One region of the Solibacillus sp. FSL W7-1472 genome, then DNA from elsewhere that is predicted to be linked to it. Evidence: a T-box and tRNA genes for the amino acid it is inferred to sense, from the RefSeq annotation. Region 1 holds a T-box; the other regions hold tRNA genes.

Region 1 (3,456 bases):
ATAAAGGTCAGCAGGATATTTCAGTCCGCGCTCTACAAGCACACCTTGGTGAGATGATCCTGAGTCGAACCAAACGTCCATAATGTCGTTCTCTTTAGTAAACTTGCCGTTCGGGCTACCTTCATGTGTAAAGCCTTCTGGAAGCAAGTCTTTCGCTTCACGCTGGAACCAAATATTCGAACCGTGTTCACGGAACAATTTTGAAATATGTGCGATTGTTTCTGGTGTGATGATCGGTGTTTCATCTTCCGCATAGAAAATCGGAATTGGCACACCCCATGCACGCTGACGAGAAATTACCCAGTCACCACGATCACGGATCATATTGTAAAGACGAGTTTCGCCCCATGCCGGTGTAAATTCTGTCGCTTTTACGGCATCTAATAATTCATTTCGGAACATTTCAACAGATGCAAACCATTGTGGTGTTGCACGGTAAATTACCGGTTTTTTCGTACGCCAGTCATGCGGGTATGAGTGTGTAAATTTAGAAACATGCAATAATGCATTTTCTTCTTTTAATTTTTCAATAACAACCGGATTTGCCTTTTCGTAGAATAATCCTTCAAAACCAGGTGCTTCATTTGTATAGCAGCCACCGTTATCTACTGGTGATAAAATGTCAAGGCCATAGCGTTTCCCGATCTGATAGTCGTCTTCACCGTGGCCCGGCGCTGTGTGTACACAACCCGTACCAGCATCAGCAGTTACGTGGTCACCAACCATTACTAATGAATCACGCTTGTAAATAGGATGTTCTGCAACGATCATATCAAGCTGTTCACCTTGTACTTCCTGAACGATTTGAACATCTTCCCAACCAAATGTTGCTGATAACTTTTCAAGTAAATCTTTTGCTACGATATATTTGCTGCCGTTTGTTTCAACGACAACATAAGTGAATTCAGGGTTCACTGAAATCCCTAAGTTTGCTGGAATTGTCCATGGCGTTGTTGTCCAGATGACAAATTTAGCATCTGCCGGTACTACGCCTTTGCTGTCTTTAATGCCGAATGCAACATAAATTGAATACGATTCAACATCTTTATACTCGATTTCCGCTTCTGCCAATGCAGATTCAGAAGACGGTGACCAATAGACTGGTTTTAAGCCTTTATAAATATAGCCTTTCTCTGCCATTTTCCCGAATACTTCGATTTGACGTGCTTCGAATTCAGGTTTTAATGTAATATATGGATTTGCCCAGTCACCACGTACACCTAGTCGACGGAATTGGCTTTTTTGGTTTTCAATTTGTTCATAAGCATATTTCTCACAAAGTTCACGGAATTCTGCAACCGACATTTCTTTGCGTTTAACACCTTTATTTGTCAGTGCCTGCTCGATTGGTAAACCGTGTGTATCCCAACCTGGAATATAAGGTACATGGAATCCTGACATTGATTTTTGGCGGTTAATCATATCTTTGATAACTTTGTTTAATGCGTGACCGATATGGATGTCTCCGTTTGCATATGGAGGGCCATCATGCAACAAGTAGTGAGGACGATCTTTTGTACGCTCCAGTACTAGCTTGTTGATATCCATTTCATCCCATTGTGCTTGAACTTGCGGTTCCTTTGTTGGTAAACCGCCGCGCATAGGGAAGTCGGTTTTCGGCATTAATAATGTGTCTTTATACTCTACCATTGTAAATTCCTCCTAGTGATCTTATCGAGTGTTGATTTCCATTCCGGGGCGGACGCTTTCCGCGGGCGTGGCCTGAGCCTGTAGTCTCAGGCGTCACGCTATTCCCGCTGGAGTCGCCTCCCCTCCATTCCAATCAACGTTTCAGCAAAAATGACCGCGTTTCATCGATTGTCATGCTTTTAATGCTCCAATAGGGGTTTAGGAACTTTTAAACAAAAAAAGCCCCTCCATCCCTGTAAAAAGGGACGAGGAGCATTAGTCTCGTGGTACCACCCTAAATTCGCTAAATAAAAATAGCCTCATTAGACACTGTAACGTCGTGTGCTACGAAATAACTTACTTGAATTTCAGTTATTTAGCTCAGGAGTGATTTTCGATTTAACTTGCTTCGTTCGAGCTCTCACCATCCTCGAATCGCTACCCCACAATGTCAAATTTACTGTCTCCGTCAAAGCATGATGCAAGTGCATCCTATTCATTATTTTTCAGTATATGAAAAGGCTGTATATAATGTCAAGTATCGTTGACTAATACACGGCATTTTCGTCATTTTGGTTCTCTTCATTGGTTTCTTTACGATTGTGGTCCTGAATTTCCGTTAAGTCCACATCATATTCCAGTAACTGATCCCAATCGCCTGTATTCAGTAAATCAAGCTGTGCTTCCACCAACATTTTAAATCTGTTGCGGAATACTTTCGACTGTTTTTTCAATTCGTCAATTTCAATCGTTATTTTTCTTGCTTTTGCCAATGCGTCATTTACAATACGATCTGCATTTTTTTCAGCTTCTTTAACGATGAGCTTTGCTTCTTTTTCGGAATTGCGACGAACTTCGCCAGCTGCCTCTTGAGCAACAACAATTGATTTCTGTAATGTGTCTTCCAATGAATTGTAATGATTCATCTGTTCTGACATCATCTTAATCTTTTCTTCAAGCTCTTTTTTCTCGCGTAAAACAATCTCATAATCTTTTATAATCTGATCTAAAAATTCATTTACTTCGTCTTCTGCATATCCACGGAACCCACGTGTAAACTCCTTATTATGTATATCAAGAGGTGATAATGGCATATCGTTCTACTCTCCTTTTTTACGTACATTCTTACAAGTATTATAAACGTTTCTTTTGGGAATAACATCATGTTTTCCTAAAAAACAGTTGAAAATTATACTTTTTGCTCTAAACGACCTACTTGTAATCGAATCTTATCTTTTTTTGTCCGCCCTTCTGTCAGGATGACTTTCAACCGCCCGTATCCTCGTGCAGAAATAATGTCGCCCTCCTGCAATTCAAACGCCACTGCTTCCCTGACAGTCCAGTTAACTTTTACTTTTCCAGCATTGATTAAGCTTTGTGATTTTTGACGGGAGATATTAACGATTGTCGCTAAGACGACATCCAGGCGCATTGAAGAAACGGTATGAGAGCTTTCGACCCATTGCTCCTCGTTTTGAATAAATGGTGTAGTCGGATCCATTTCCTCAGCACTTACCTTTACTTTGCCGATACTCGTTAAATTCGCCCGCACATAATCCGAGATTTCCGATGCAATTGCAAATTGAACCGTATTATCGGCAAGTCGTATATCCCCAAACTTGCTGCGGTCTAGCCCAATCGATAATAATGCACCTAAAACATCCGGATGGCGCAGCTGGACAAATTTTGTCGGGTAATTCAATGAATACACGACAATTTGAAAATCGGCTTCTGCCGGCTCGTAATAGGAAGGGGCAATGAGCATGCGTTTGCGCTCTGCCTCTTCAAATATCCCTTCTGTGAATACATGGAGGTCATCTGATTGCT
Region 2 (3,456 bases), 490 kb from region 1:
CCTCAGAATGGTTGGAAATCATTCGTAGAGTGTAAAGGCATAAGGGAGCTTGACTGCGAGACCTACAAGTCGAGCAGGGTCGAAAGACGGGCTTAGTGATCCGGTGGTTCCGCATGGAAGGGCCATCGCTCAACGGATAAAAGCTACCCCGGGGATAACAGGCTTATCTCCCCCAAGAGTCCACATCGACGGGGAGGTTTGGCACCTCGATGTCGGCTCATCGCATCCTGGGGCTGTAGTCGGTCCCAAGGGTTGGGCTGTTCGCCCATTAAAGCGGTACGCGAGCTGGGTTCAGAACGTCGTGAGACAGTTCGGTCCCTATCCGTCGTGGGCGTAGGAAATTTGAGAGGAGCTGTCCTTAGTACGAGAGGACCGGGATGGACATACCGCTGGTGTACCAGTTGTCTTGCCAAAGGCATCGCTGGGTAGCTATGTATGGACGGGATAAGTGCTGAAAGCATCTAAGCATGAAGCCCCCCTCAAGATGAGATTTCCCATTACGCAAGTAAGTAAGACCCCTGAAAGACGATCAGGTAGATAGGTTCGAGGTGGAAGTGCGGTGACGCATGCAGCTGACGAATACTAATCGGTCGAGGACTTAACCACATTTTATTGCTCAATTCAATGAAACGTTTATCCAGTTTTGAAAGAATGAAATTTCTTTTAACTAAATAATTAAGTGAAGTGATGATGGCAAAGAGGTCACACCCGTTCCCATACCGAACACGGAAGTTAAGCTCTTTAGCGCCGATGGTAGTTGGGGGCTTCCCCCTGCGAGAGTAGGACGTCGCTTCGCTTATTTTTTTTGGAGGATTAGCTCAGCTGGGAGAGCACCTGCCTTACAAGCAGGGGGTCGGCGGTTCGAGCCCGTCATCCTCCACCATTTTAATCAAGAGCCATTAGCTCAGTTGGTAGAGCATCTGACTTTTAATCAGAGGGTCGAAGGTTCGAGTCCTTCATGGCTCACCAGTTTATAATCATTATATATACTGTCAGAGTAAAAATATCTTAAGCATTTTGCGGAAGTAGTTCAGTGGTAGAACACCACCTTGCCAAGGTGGGGGTCGCGAGTTCGAACCTCGTCTTCCGCTCCAAAAATGCCGGGGTGGCGGAACTGGCAGACGCACAGGACTTAAAATCCTGCGGTGAGTGATCACCGTGCCGGTTCGATTCCGGCCCTCGGCACCATCTTTATAAATAAACAATATGCGCCCGTAGCTCAATTGGATAGAGCGTCTGACTACGGATCAGAAGGTTGTGGGTTCGACTCCTGCCGGGCGCGCCATATAACTCAACTGGATAGAGCTTACATTGCTTTAACTAGTAGAGATAACTATTGATCATGGCTACCTAGCTCAGCTGGCTAGAGCATTCGGTTCATACCCGAAAGGTCGTGGGTTCGACTCCCTCGGTAGCCATTTTAAAATTTTGGAGGTATACCCAAGTCTGGCTGAAGGGATCGGTCTTGAAAACCGACAGGCGGGTAACACCGCGCGGGGGTTCGAATCCCTCTACCTCCTCCATTTTTACTAACTGTTTATTAAAACAGGTTCAAACATAATATTGTCGCGGGGTGGAGCAGTGGTAGCTCGTCGGGCTCATAACCCGAAGGTCGCAGGTTCAAGTCCTGCCCCCGCAACCAAATGGTCCCGTGGTGTAGCGGTTAACATGCCTGCCTGTCACGCAGGAGATCGCCGGTTCGATCCCGGTCGGGACCGCCATTTATGGGTTTGTAGCTCAGTTGGTAGAGCATTAGATTGAAGCTCTAAGTGTCGGCGGTTCGATTCCGTCCAAACCCACCATATGCGGGTGTAGTTTAGTGGTAAAACCTCAGCCTTCCAAGCTGATGTTGTCGGTTCGATTCCGATCACCCGCTCCAGTTTTTAAATAGGGCCTATAGCTCAGCTGGTTAGAGCGCACGCCTGATAAGCGTGAGGTCGATGGTTCGAGTCCATTTAGGCCCACCATATATAATTATTCCGAAGTAGCTCAGTTGGTAGAGCATCCGGCTGTTAACCGGCAGGTCGCAGGTTCGAATCCTGCCTTCGGAGCCATGGCCCGTTGGTCAAGTGGTTAAGACACCGCCCTTTCACGGCGGTAACACGGGTTCGAATCCCGTACGGGTCATTTCTAAGCATGTAGCAGAAGCTGCATGCTTTTTTTATTTGTAAAGGATTTTAAATTTCTTATAGTCCTTCTCGAAATAGGATATTAGTTTAACGATATTAAGTTGTTGAAAAAAAGGGAAAAAGCGACAAATCCCAATTATAATTTTGTGTGGTCATGAAAAGGATGAACAATCCATTACTACCAAAAGATTATTTAAATACTATTCAAAAATAACTTTCTTTCTTTATTGAAAAATCTATAATGAATAAGGGAGGTTAGAAAATGAAAAAAGTATTTAGTCTATTATTAGTGTTTCTACTAACTATATCTTCGATGTTATATGCTACACCAACAAGTGCGGAACAAGTGTTTACTGATGTAACGCCAAAGCATAGTAACTATCAGGATATAGCTTTTTTATTGGATAAAGGTATTATTAGCGTCGATAAAAAGATATACGGTGTAAAGGACATTGTGACACGCGAAGAAGTGGCTGTCATGGTCGCAAAAGCTGTTGGTCTTGACGGCACACAGCGAGCTACGAAGTTTAAAGATGTTCCGAAGTCTCATAAAAACAGTGGGTATATTCAATCAGCTGTGGAGGCCGGTATCATTAACGGCTATACGGATGGTACATTTAAGCCGACGACAAAAGTGACACGTGATCATATGGCTGCATTTATTGCACGTGCATTTGATTTACCGAATGGCACGAAAACCTTTAAAGATGTGAAAAAAGGGCATACGGCATATGAAGCAGTGAGCCAATTAGCTGCAGCCAATATTACAACTGGTTATGAGGATGGTACATTTAAGCCTGCGAATAATTTAACGCGTGCTCATATTTCTGCATTTTTAGCACGTGCAGTGAAATATCAGGAAGGTTTAGGCTCAACATCTTCTAAATTGAACGTACACTTTTTAGATGTTGGACAAGGAGACTCGATTTTCGTTCAAGCACCAAATGGAAAAACAATGCTTATTGATGCAGGGACGAAAGAATACGGCAGCACGGTTGTTGCTTATTTAAAATCTAAAAATGTGAAGAAGCTTGATTACGTAGTAGCAACACATCCAGATGCCGATCATATCGGTGGATTAGCTGCAGTACTGGAAAGCTTTACGGTTGGCGAGTTTATTAACAGCGGGAAAGTCCATACAACGGTAACATATGAAAATTTACTGCAGATGGTAGTCGATAAAAAAATTCCTTATACAGAGCCGAAAGCGGGAGACTTGATTTCATTGGATTCAAATGTGAAAACTCAAGTTTTAGCTGTCAATGCACAAGCAAGTGATATGAATGATGCTTCCATCGTATTAAAACTGACGTATCAAAATATGTCT
Region 3 (3,456 bases), 2.0 Mb from region 1:
ATAAATATTAAAAACAAGCCTTGATAAAATTAGACAAACATATTAGAATTTCGTTATACTAAGTAAACGTTTTCATGAGCAATCTCAGTTGGTTCATGGAAAAAATAGAAAATAATTTATTTTTTAAAAATAATTTCAAAAAAGGTATTGCATTATAAAAAAAGTAATGATAATATAAATCTTGTCCTTAAGAGATAGGACATGCGGTTACGAAAGTGTAATCAGCAAATACCCATTGGAGGATTAGCTCAGCTGGGAGAGCACCTGCCTTACAAGCAGGGGGTCGGCGGTTCGAGCCCGTCATCCTCCACCATTTCTAAATGCCGGTGTAGCTCAGTTGGTAGAGCAACTGACTTGTAATCAGTAGGTCGAGGGTTCGACTCCTTTCGCCGGCACCATTTAGAGAGCCATTAGCTCAGTTGGTAGAGCATCTGACTTTTAATCAGAGGGTCGAAGGTTCGAGTCCTTCATGGCTCACCAGTTTATATACTGCTTAGCGGGTGTGGCGGAATTGGCAGACGCACTAGACTTAGGATCTAGCGCCGCAAGGCGTGGGGGTTCGACTCCCTTCACCCGCACCATTTAATTTCATATTACTGTCAGAGTAAAAATATCTTAAGCATTTTGCGGAAGTAGTTCAGTGGTAGAACACCACCTTGCCAAGGTGGGGGTCGCGAGTTCGAACCTCGTCTTCCGCTCCAAAAAATGCCGGGGTGGCGGAACTGGCAGACGCACAGGACTTAAAATCCTGCGGTGAGTGATCACCGTGCCGGTTCGATTCCGGCCCTCGGCACCATCTTTTAAATAAACAATATGCGCCCGTAGCTCAATTGGATAGAGCGTCTGACTACGGATCAGAAGGTTGTGGGTTCGACTCCTGCCGGGCGCGCCATATTATTTCGGAATGTAGCTCAGCTTGGTAGAGCACTTGGTTTGGGACCAAGGGGTCGTAGGTTCGAATCCTGTCATTCCGACCATCATTTATGGGGCCTTAGCTCAGCTGGGAGAGCGCCTGCCTTGCACGCAGGAGGTCAGCGGTTCGATCCCGCTAGGCTCCACCATAATTTGTAACCAAAATAAAGATCCTGGCGGTGTAGCTCAGTTGGCTAGAGCACTCGGTTCATACCCGAAAGGTCGTGGGTTCGACTCCCTCTGCCGCCATCTTAAAGGACCTTTAGCTCAGTTGGTTAGAGCAGACGGCTCATAACCGTCCGGTCACAGGTTCGAGTCCTGTAAGGTCCACCAGTTAACGTATTAAATATAACGGAGGTATACCCAAGTCTGGCTGAAGGGATCGGTCTTGAAAACCGACAGGCGGGTAACACCGCGCGGGGGTTCGAATCCCTCTACCTCCTCCATTTTTACAAACTGGGTACTTAAAACAGGTTCAAACATAATATTATCGCGGGGTGGAGCAGTGGTAGCTCGTCGGGCTCATAACCCGAAGGTCGCAGGTTCAAGTCCTGCCCCCGCAACCAAATGGTCCCGTGGTGTAGCGGTTAACATGCCTGCCTGTCACGCAGGAGATCGCCGGTTCGATCCCGGTCGGGACCGCCATTTGTGGGTTTGTAGCTCAGTTGGTAGAGCATTAGATTGAAGCTCTAAGTGTCGGCGGTTCGATTCCGTCCAAACCCACCATATGCGGGTGTAGTTTAGTGGTAAAACCTCAGCCTTCCAAGCTGATGTTGTCGGTTCGATTCCGATCACCCGCTCCAGTTTTTAAATAGGGCCTATAGCTCAGCTGGTTAGAGCGCACGCCTGATAAGCGTGAGGTCGATGGTTCGAGTCCATTTAGGCCCACCATAGTATTATTCCGAAGTAGCTCAGTTGGTAGAGCATCCGGCTGTTAACCGGCAGGTCGCAGGTTCGAGTCCTGCCTTCGGAGCCATTTTTCTATTTTTGGGGACATACTCAAGAGGCTGAAGAGGCGCCCCTGCTAAGGGTGTAGGTCGCGTAAGCGGCGCGAGGGTTCAAATCCCTCTGTCTCCGCCATCGGCCCGTTGGTCAAGTGGTTAAGACACCGCCCTTTCACGGCGGTAACACGGGTTCGAATCCCGTACGGGTCATACATAGGAAGACGAAAAACGCTAAGTACTTATTACAATGTACTTGGCGTTTTTTTGTATAAAAGGGAGAAGAGCTTATGAATGAGCGTTTAAAAGTATTTGATCAATTTTATAAGGAAACGGGCATTGAACAACGTCATCTCGTTCATGCAAAAGGTTATTGGCATGAAGTGTTTCATTGCTGGATTATTGAAAAAGTAGATTCTGAATGGCGTATTTATTTACAGCTGCGTAGCAAAAATAAAAAGGATTATCCAAACCAATTTGATATTACGGCAGCTGGTCATATACTGGCAACGGAGACAATTGAAGATGGTATACGCGAATTAAAGGAAGAAGTAGGGGTTAAGGTCATGTTTTCGCAATTAACGTCACTTGGAGTCATTCCGTACAGTATAGATAATGAAAAAATAAAGGATTATGAGTTTGCAAATGTATTTGTTTATGAATTAACAGGTGGTCTTGAGAAGTTTTCAATTCAAAGAGAAGAACTGGATGGTATATACTCTGCTAACTTAAAACAGTTTATATTGCTTGCGAATCATAAAATAAAGGAAATTGAAGTATCCGGTTATAAATACGAAAATGATATACGTCATTATGAAGTGAAACAGATCGGATTAGAACAAATGTCAGCATTACCTGAAAGCTATTTGCACGAGTTTATCCCGAGATTGGAAAAGATATTAATTGAAGCAACCTGAAAAAACTTAGGTTAGCTTTTTTTTTTATAATATCTATTGACCTTCACGTTACGTCAACCTTTATAGTACTAATTAGGAGGTGATCAATTGTTAATAAACGAACTAGTCAAGCTATCTGGTGTGAGTGCACGCACACTACGATATTACGATGAAATCGGTTTGCTGATGCCTTCTACGATTGCAGAAAATGGCTACCGAAAATATAGCCAAAAAGATATTGACCGGTTACAGCAAATACTTTTTTACCGGGAGCTGGATTTTAAGTTAGAGGAAATAAAAAAACTGCTCGATCATCCAGATTATGAAGTAAAAGAAGAGCTAAAAAAACAATTCGAGCTATTACTAAAGAAAAGACGACATATTGATGACTTACTGAAAACGATAGAACAAACAATCCAAACGATGGAAGGGGAACTTAAGATGACAAATGAACAGAAATTTGACGTGTTTAAAAACAATCTAATCGAAGAAAATGAAAAGAGCTACGGTGAGGAAATACGTAATAAATACGGTGAAGCTAAAGTGGAAGCGAGCAATAAAAAATTTAAAGAGATGACTGAAGAGCAATATAATGCAATGCAGCAATTGGAACAACAACTGTTTGAACGATTAAAAGAAGCGATGGCGTCCGGCGATGTAACGTCAGACGTTGCAATGGAAGCAGCAGAGCTTCATAAACGCTGGCT
Region 4 (3,456 bases), 720 kb from region 1:
AAGTGACTGGAGAATTTAAAGCTGCATTCCGTTAATGCAGCATCTATAAAAATTCTGCCCAATTTTTATAGAACGTAAAATTCTTCATTTTTAATCACATAGTATAACAATTGAACTTTGAACAATTTTCCACGCATCCCTTTTATAATATATCTCAAAAAAACATCCTACATCGATAAATCGTCCATGCCGAAAGCGATTTGTCTGTAGGATGTTTTTTATTAAAGTATAAAGTTGTAATAGCTGTATGATTTACTATTTGTATCGCTCATTACAGCTGGACAGTCTACCAGGTAACCTTCATTTTTATTGATGGCCCTCCCTTTACTAAACAAAAGGCTCTGTTAAATTTAATTGTTGATTTTGAAATAAATAATTAGAGGAGCTCAGCAAATTAAGTTCCTCTAATTATTTTCCTTTCATGACAATACTCATACTCTAATTTAACCTTTAGTTTTCTACACGAATAAAGCACTTTTCATATATTTCAATGGCTTCAATTTGTAAATCATTTAAATTAATCTTCAATTCAACTTCAAGGTCTTCATTTTCTTCTCCGTCCCAGCAGATATATATTTCACAAATATCACCTTTCGGGAGCAATTCTTTTAGAGAATGACATAAATTGAGAAATTTTTTTTTAGATTTTTCATAGTTATGTGGAGAATAAGCCTTATTATAGTCCGTCAATTCCCAAATAGGATTTGCAAATTGTAAAATCTCAAAGATATAGGGTGTCGTAAAATGCTTTTGTTTAACTATGTTAAGATGTTCTGCATCGGGGTAAACATAGTCAACTTCATATTCATGTTCTACATCACCTTCATTTAGTTTTATCGGAAAATTAAAGCCTATATAGGCTATCATACTCATTTCTTCAAACTCCTTAACATTCAGTATTTCAAATAATTCCCTATGTTGAATTCATTTTTAAAATAACAAAAAACACATTGCAAAATCTGCAATGTGTTTTCTTTCAAGTGTATATGACCCGTACGGGATTCGAACCCGTGTTACCGCCGTGAAAGGGCGGTGTCTTAACCACTTGACCAACGGGCCAATGGCTCCGAAGGCAGGACTCGAACCTGCGACCTGCCGGTTAACAGCCGGATGCTCTACCAACTGAGCTACTTCGGAATAATACTATGGTGGGCCTAAATGGACTCGAACCATCGACCTCACGCTTATCAGGCGTGCGCTCTAACCAGCTGAGCTATAGGCCCATAGTATGGTGGGTTTGGACGGAATCGAACCGCCGACACTTAGAGCTTCAATCTAATGCTCTACCAACTGAGCTACAAACCCATAAAAAAAATGGCGGTCCCGACCGGGATCGAACCGGCGATCTCCTGCGTGACAGGCAGGCATGTTAACCGCTACACCACGGGACCAACATCTAAAGTAAAAATATTAAAAATGGAGGAGGTAGAGGGATTCGAACCCCCGCGCGGTGTTACCCGCCTGTCGGTTTTCAAGACCGATCCCTTCAGCCAGACTTGGGTATACCTCCAAAGGGAATAAAATATAAATGGTGGAGCCTAGCGGGATCGAACCGCTGACCTCCTGCGTGCAAGGCAGGCGCTCTCCCAGCTGAGCTAAGGCCCCATAAATAATGGTCGGAATGACAGGATTCGAACCTACGACCCCTTGGTCCCAAACCAAGTGCTCTACCAAGCTGAGCTACATTCCGAATATGTCAGTAAAAATATATTATGGCGCGCCCGGCAGGAGTCGAACCCACAACCTTCTGATCCGTAGTCAGACGCTCTATCCAATTGAGCTACGGGCGCGCATTATTAGAGATAAGAATTATAAAATGGTGCCGAGGGCCGGAATCGAACCGGCACGGTGATCACTCACCGCAGGATTTTAAGTCCTGTGCGTCTGCCAGTTCCGCCACCCCGGCATTTTGGAGCGGAAGACGAGGTTCGAACTCGCGACCCCCACCTTGGCAAGGTGGTGTTCTACCACTGAACTACTTCCGCAAAATGCTTAAGATTTATTTATTCTGACAGTATGTATAATTTTATAAAACTGGTGAGCCATGAAGGACTCGAACCTTCGACCCTCTGATTAAAAGTCAGATGCTCTACCAACTGAGCTAATGGCTCTCTAAATGGTGCCGGCGAAAGGAGTCGAACCCTCGACCTACTGATTACAAGTCAGTTGCTCTACCAACTGAGCTACACCGGCATTTAGAAATGGTGGAGGATGACGGGCTCGAACCGCCGACCCCCTGCTTGTAAGGCAGGTGCTCTCCCAGCTGAGCTAATCCTCCAATATTCTAGCGAAGCGACGTCCTACTCTCACAGGGGGAAGCCCCCAACTACCATCGGCGCTAAAGAGCTTAACTTCCGTGTTCGGTATGGGAACGGGTGTGACCTCTTTGCCATCATCACTTCACTATTTTCGGCTTCCAATTCACGGCGCTATCCTTTAGCTTGTGTCTTGAAACCCTTAGAAAGATCATTCTTTCAAAACTGGATAAACGTTTCATTGAATTTGTGCAATAAAATGTGGTTAAGTCCTCGACCGATTAGTATTCGTCAGCTGCATGCGTCACCGCACTTCCACCTCGAACCTATCTACCTGATCGTCTTTCAGGGGTCTTACTTACTTGCGTAATGGGAAATCTCATCTTGAGGGGGGCTTCATGCTTAGATGCTTTCAGCACTTATCCCGTCCATACATAGCTACCCAGCGATGCCTTTGGCAAGACAACTGGTACACCAGCGGTATGTCCATCCCGGTCCTCTCGTACTAAGGACAGCTCCTCTCAAATTTCCTACGCCCACGACGGATAGGGACCGAACTGTCTCACGACGTTCTGAACCCAGCTCGCGTACCGCTTTAATGGGCGAACAGCCCAACCCTTGGGACCGACTACAGCCCCAGGATGCGATGAGCCGACATCGAGGTGCCAAACCTCCCCGTCGATGTGGACTCTTGGGGGAGATAAGCCTGTTATCCCCGGGGTAGCTTTTATCCGTTGAGCGATGGCCCTTCCATGCGGAACCACCGGATCACTAAGCCCGTCTTTCGACCCTGCTCGACTTGTAGGTCTCGCAGTCAAGCTCCCTTATGCCTTTACACTCTACGAATGATTTCCAACCATTCTGAGGGAACCTTTGGGCGCCTCCGTTACTCTTTAGGAGGCGACCGCCCCAGTCAAACTGTCCGCCTGACACTGTCTCCTACCCCGCTAAGGGGCATGGGTTAGAAGTTCAATACAACCAGGGTAGTATCCCACCGACGCCTCCTTCGAAGCTGGCGCTCCGAGATCTCTGGCTCCTACCTATCCTGTACAAGTTGTACCAAAATTCAATATCAGGCTACAGTAAAGCTCCACGGGGTCTTTCCGTCCTGTCGCGGGTAACCTGCATCTTCACAGGTACTATAATTTCACCGAGTCTCTCGTTGAGACAGTGCCCAGATCGTTACGCCTTTCGTGCGGGT

What was found. The T-box of region 1 lies ahead of ileS (isoleucine--tRNA ligase). A T-box ahead of a tRNA ligase gene usually reads a tRNA of that ligase, here a tRNA-Ile.
Region 2: it has a tRNA-Ile gene. The T-box ahead of ileS (isoleucine--tRNA ligase) is inferred to sense a tRNA for this amino acid. The anticodon was not compared.
Region 3: it has a tRNA-Ile gene. The T-box ahead of ileS (isoleucine--tRNA ligase) is inferred to sense a tRNA for this amino acid. The anticodon was not compared.
Region 4: it has a tRNA-Ile gene. The T-box ahead of ileS (isoleucine--tRNA ligase) is inferred to sense a tRNA for this amino acid. The anticodon was not compared.

The regions. Positions count from the first base shown of each region.
Region 1 covers NZ_CP150208.1:934,473-937,928, reverse strand. The annotation lists gene ileS (isoleucine--tRNA ligase) at 1-1,650, opposite strand, end outside; T-box leader at 1,889-2,111, opposite strand; gene MKY07_RS04485 (DivIVA domain-containing protein) at 2,178-2,723, opposite strand; gene MKY07_RS04480 (RNA-binding protein) at 2,819-3,456, opposite strand, start outside.
Region 2 covers NZ_CP150208.1:443,894-447,349, forward strand. The annotation lists rRNA gene MKY07_RS02155 (23S ribosomal RNA) at 1-606, shown strand, start outside; rRNA gene rrf (5S ribosomal RNA) at 681-796, shown strand; tRNA gene MKY07_RS02165 (tRNA-Val) at 808-883, shown strand; tRNA gene MKY07_RS02170 (tRNA-Lys) at 894-969, shown strand; tRNA gene MKY07_RS02175 (tRNA-Gly) at 1,020-1,094, shown strand; tRNA gene MKY07_RS02180 (tRNA-Leu) at 1,100-1,188, shown strand; tRNA gene MKY07_RS02185 (tRNA-Arg) at 1,209-1,285, shown strand; tRNA gene MKY07_RS02190 (tRNA-Met) at 1,345-1,418, shown strand; tRNA gene MKY07_RS02195 (tRNA-Ser) at 1,431-1,523, shown strand; tRNA gene MKY07_RS02200 (tRNA-Met) at 1,568-1,642, shown strand; tRNA gene MKY07_RS02205 (tRNA-Asp) at 1,646-1,721, shown strand; tRNA gene MKY07_RS02210 (tRNA-Phe) at 1,727-1,802, shown strand; tRNA gene MKY07_RS02215 (tRNA-Gly) at 1,806-1,879, shown strand; tRNA gene MKY07_RS02220 (tRNA-Ile) at 1,891-1,967, shown strand; tRNA gene MKY07_RS02225 (tRNA-Asn) at 1,979-2,054, shown strand; tRNA gene MKY07_RS02230 (tRNA-Glu) at 2,056-2,127, shown strand; gene MKY07_RS02235 (S-layer homology domain-containing protein) at 2,392-3,456, shown strand, end outside.
Region 3 covers NZ_CP150208.1:2,895,287-2,898,742, reverse strand. The annotation lists tRNA gene MKY07_RS14460 (tRNA-Val) at 238-313, shown strand; tRNA gene MKY07_RS14455 (tRNA-Thr) at 323-398, shown strand; tRNA gene MKY07_RS14450 (tRNA-Lys) at 405-480, shown strand; tRNA gene MKY07_RS14445 (tRNA-Leu) at 497-581, shown strand; tRNA gene MKY07_RS14440 (tRNA-Gly) at 627-701, shown strand; tRNA gene MKY07_RS14435 (tRNA-Leu) at 708-796, shown strand; tRNA gene MKY07_RS14430 (tRNA-Arg) at 816-892, shown strand; tRNA gene MKY07_RS14425 (tRNA-Pro) at 901-977, shown strand; tRNA gene MKY07_RS14420 (tRNA-Ala) at 986-1,061, shown strand; tRNA gene MKY07_RS14415 (tRNA-Met) at 1,088-1,161, shown strand; tRNA gene MKY07_RS14410 (tRNA-Ile) at 1,169-1,245, shown strand; tRNA gene MKY07_RS14405 (tRNA-Ser) at 1,266-1,358, shown strand; tRNA gene MKY07_RS14400 (tRNA-Met) at 1,404-1,478, shown strand; tRNA gene MKY07_RS14395 (tRNA-Asp) at 1,482-1,557, shown strand; tRNA gene MKY07_RS14390 (tRNA-Phe) at 1,563-1,638, shown strand; tRNA gene MKY07_RS14385 (tRNA-Gly) at 1,642-1,715, shown strand; tRNA gene MKY07_RS14380 (tRNA-Ile) at 1,727-1,803, shown strand; tRNA gene MKY07_RS14375 (tRNA-Asn) at 1,813-1,888, shown strand; tRNA gene MKY07_RS14370 (tRNA-Ser) at 1,902-1,992, shown strand; tRNA gene MKY07_RS14365 (tRNA-Glu) at 1,995-2,066, shown strand; gene MKY07_RS14360 (NUDIX domain-containing protein) at 2,144-2,770, shown strand; gene MKY07_RS14355 (MerR family transcriptional regulator) at 2,858-3,456, shown strand, end outside.
Region 4 covers NZ_CP150208.1:213,087-216,542, reverse strand. The annotation lists gene MKY07_RS01130 (cupin domain-containing protein) at 1-35, shown strand, start outside; gene MKY07_RS01125 (hypothetical protein) at 451-873, opposite strand; tRNA gene MKY07_RS01120 (tRNA-Glu) at 988-1,059, opposite strand; tRNA gene MKY07_RS01115 (tRNA-Asn) at 1,062-1,137, opposite strand; tRNA gene MKY07_RS01110 (tRNA-Ile) at 1,147-1,223, opposite strand; tRNA gene MKY07_RS01105 (tRNA-Phe) at 1,230-1,305, opposite strand; tRNA gene MKY07_RS01100 (tRNA-Asp) at 1,316-1,391, opposite strand; tRNA gene MKY07_RS01095 (tRNA-Ser) at 1,418-1,510, opposite strand; tRNA gene MKY07_RS01090 (tRNA-Ala) at 1,530-1,605, opposite strand; tRNA gene MKY07_RS01085 (tRNA-Pro) at 1,614-1,690, opposite strand; tRNA gene MKY07_RS01080 (tRNA-Arg) at 1,714-1,790, opposite strand; tRNA gene MKY07_RS01075 (tRNA-Leu) at 1,818-1,906, opposite strand; tRNA gene MKY07_RS01070 (tRNA-Gly) at 1,911-1,985, opposite strand; tRNA gene MKY07_RS01065 (tRNA-Lys) at 2,036-2,111, opposite strand; tRNA gene MKY07_RS01060 (tRNA-Thr) at 2,118-2,193, opposite strand; tRNA gene MKY07_RS01055 (tRNA-Val) at 2,203-2,278, opposite strand; rRNA gene rrf (5S ribosomal RNA) at 2,288-2,403, opposite strand; rRNA gene MKY07_RS01045 (23S ribosomal RNA) at 2,517-3,456, opposite strand, start outside.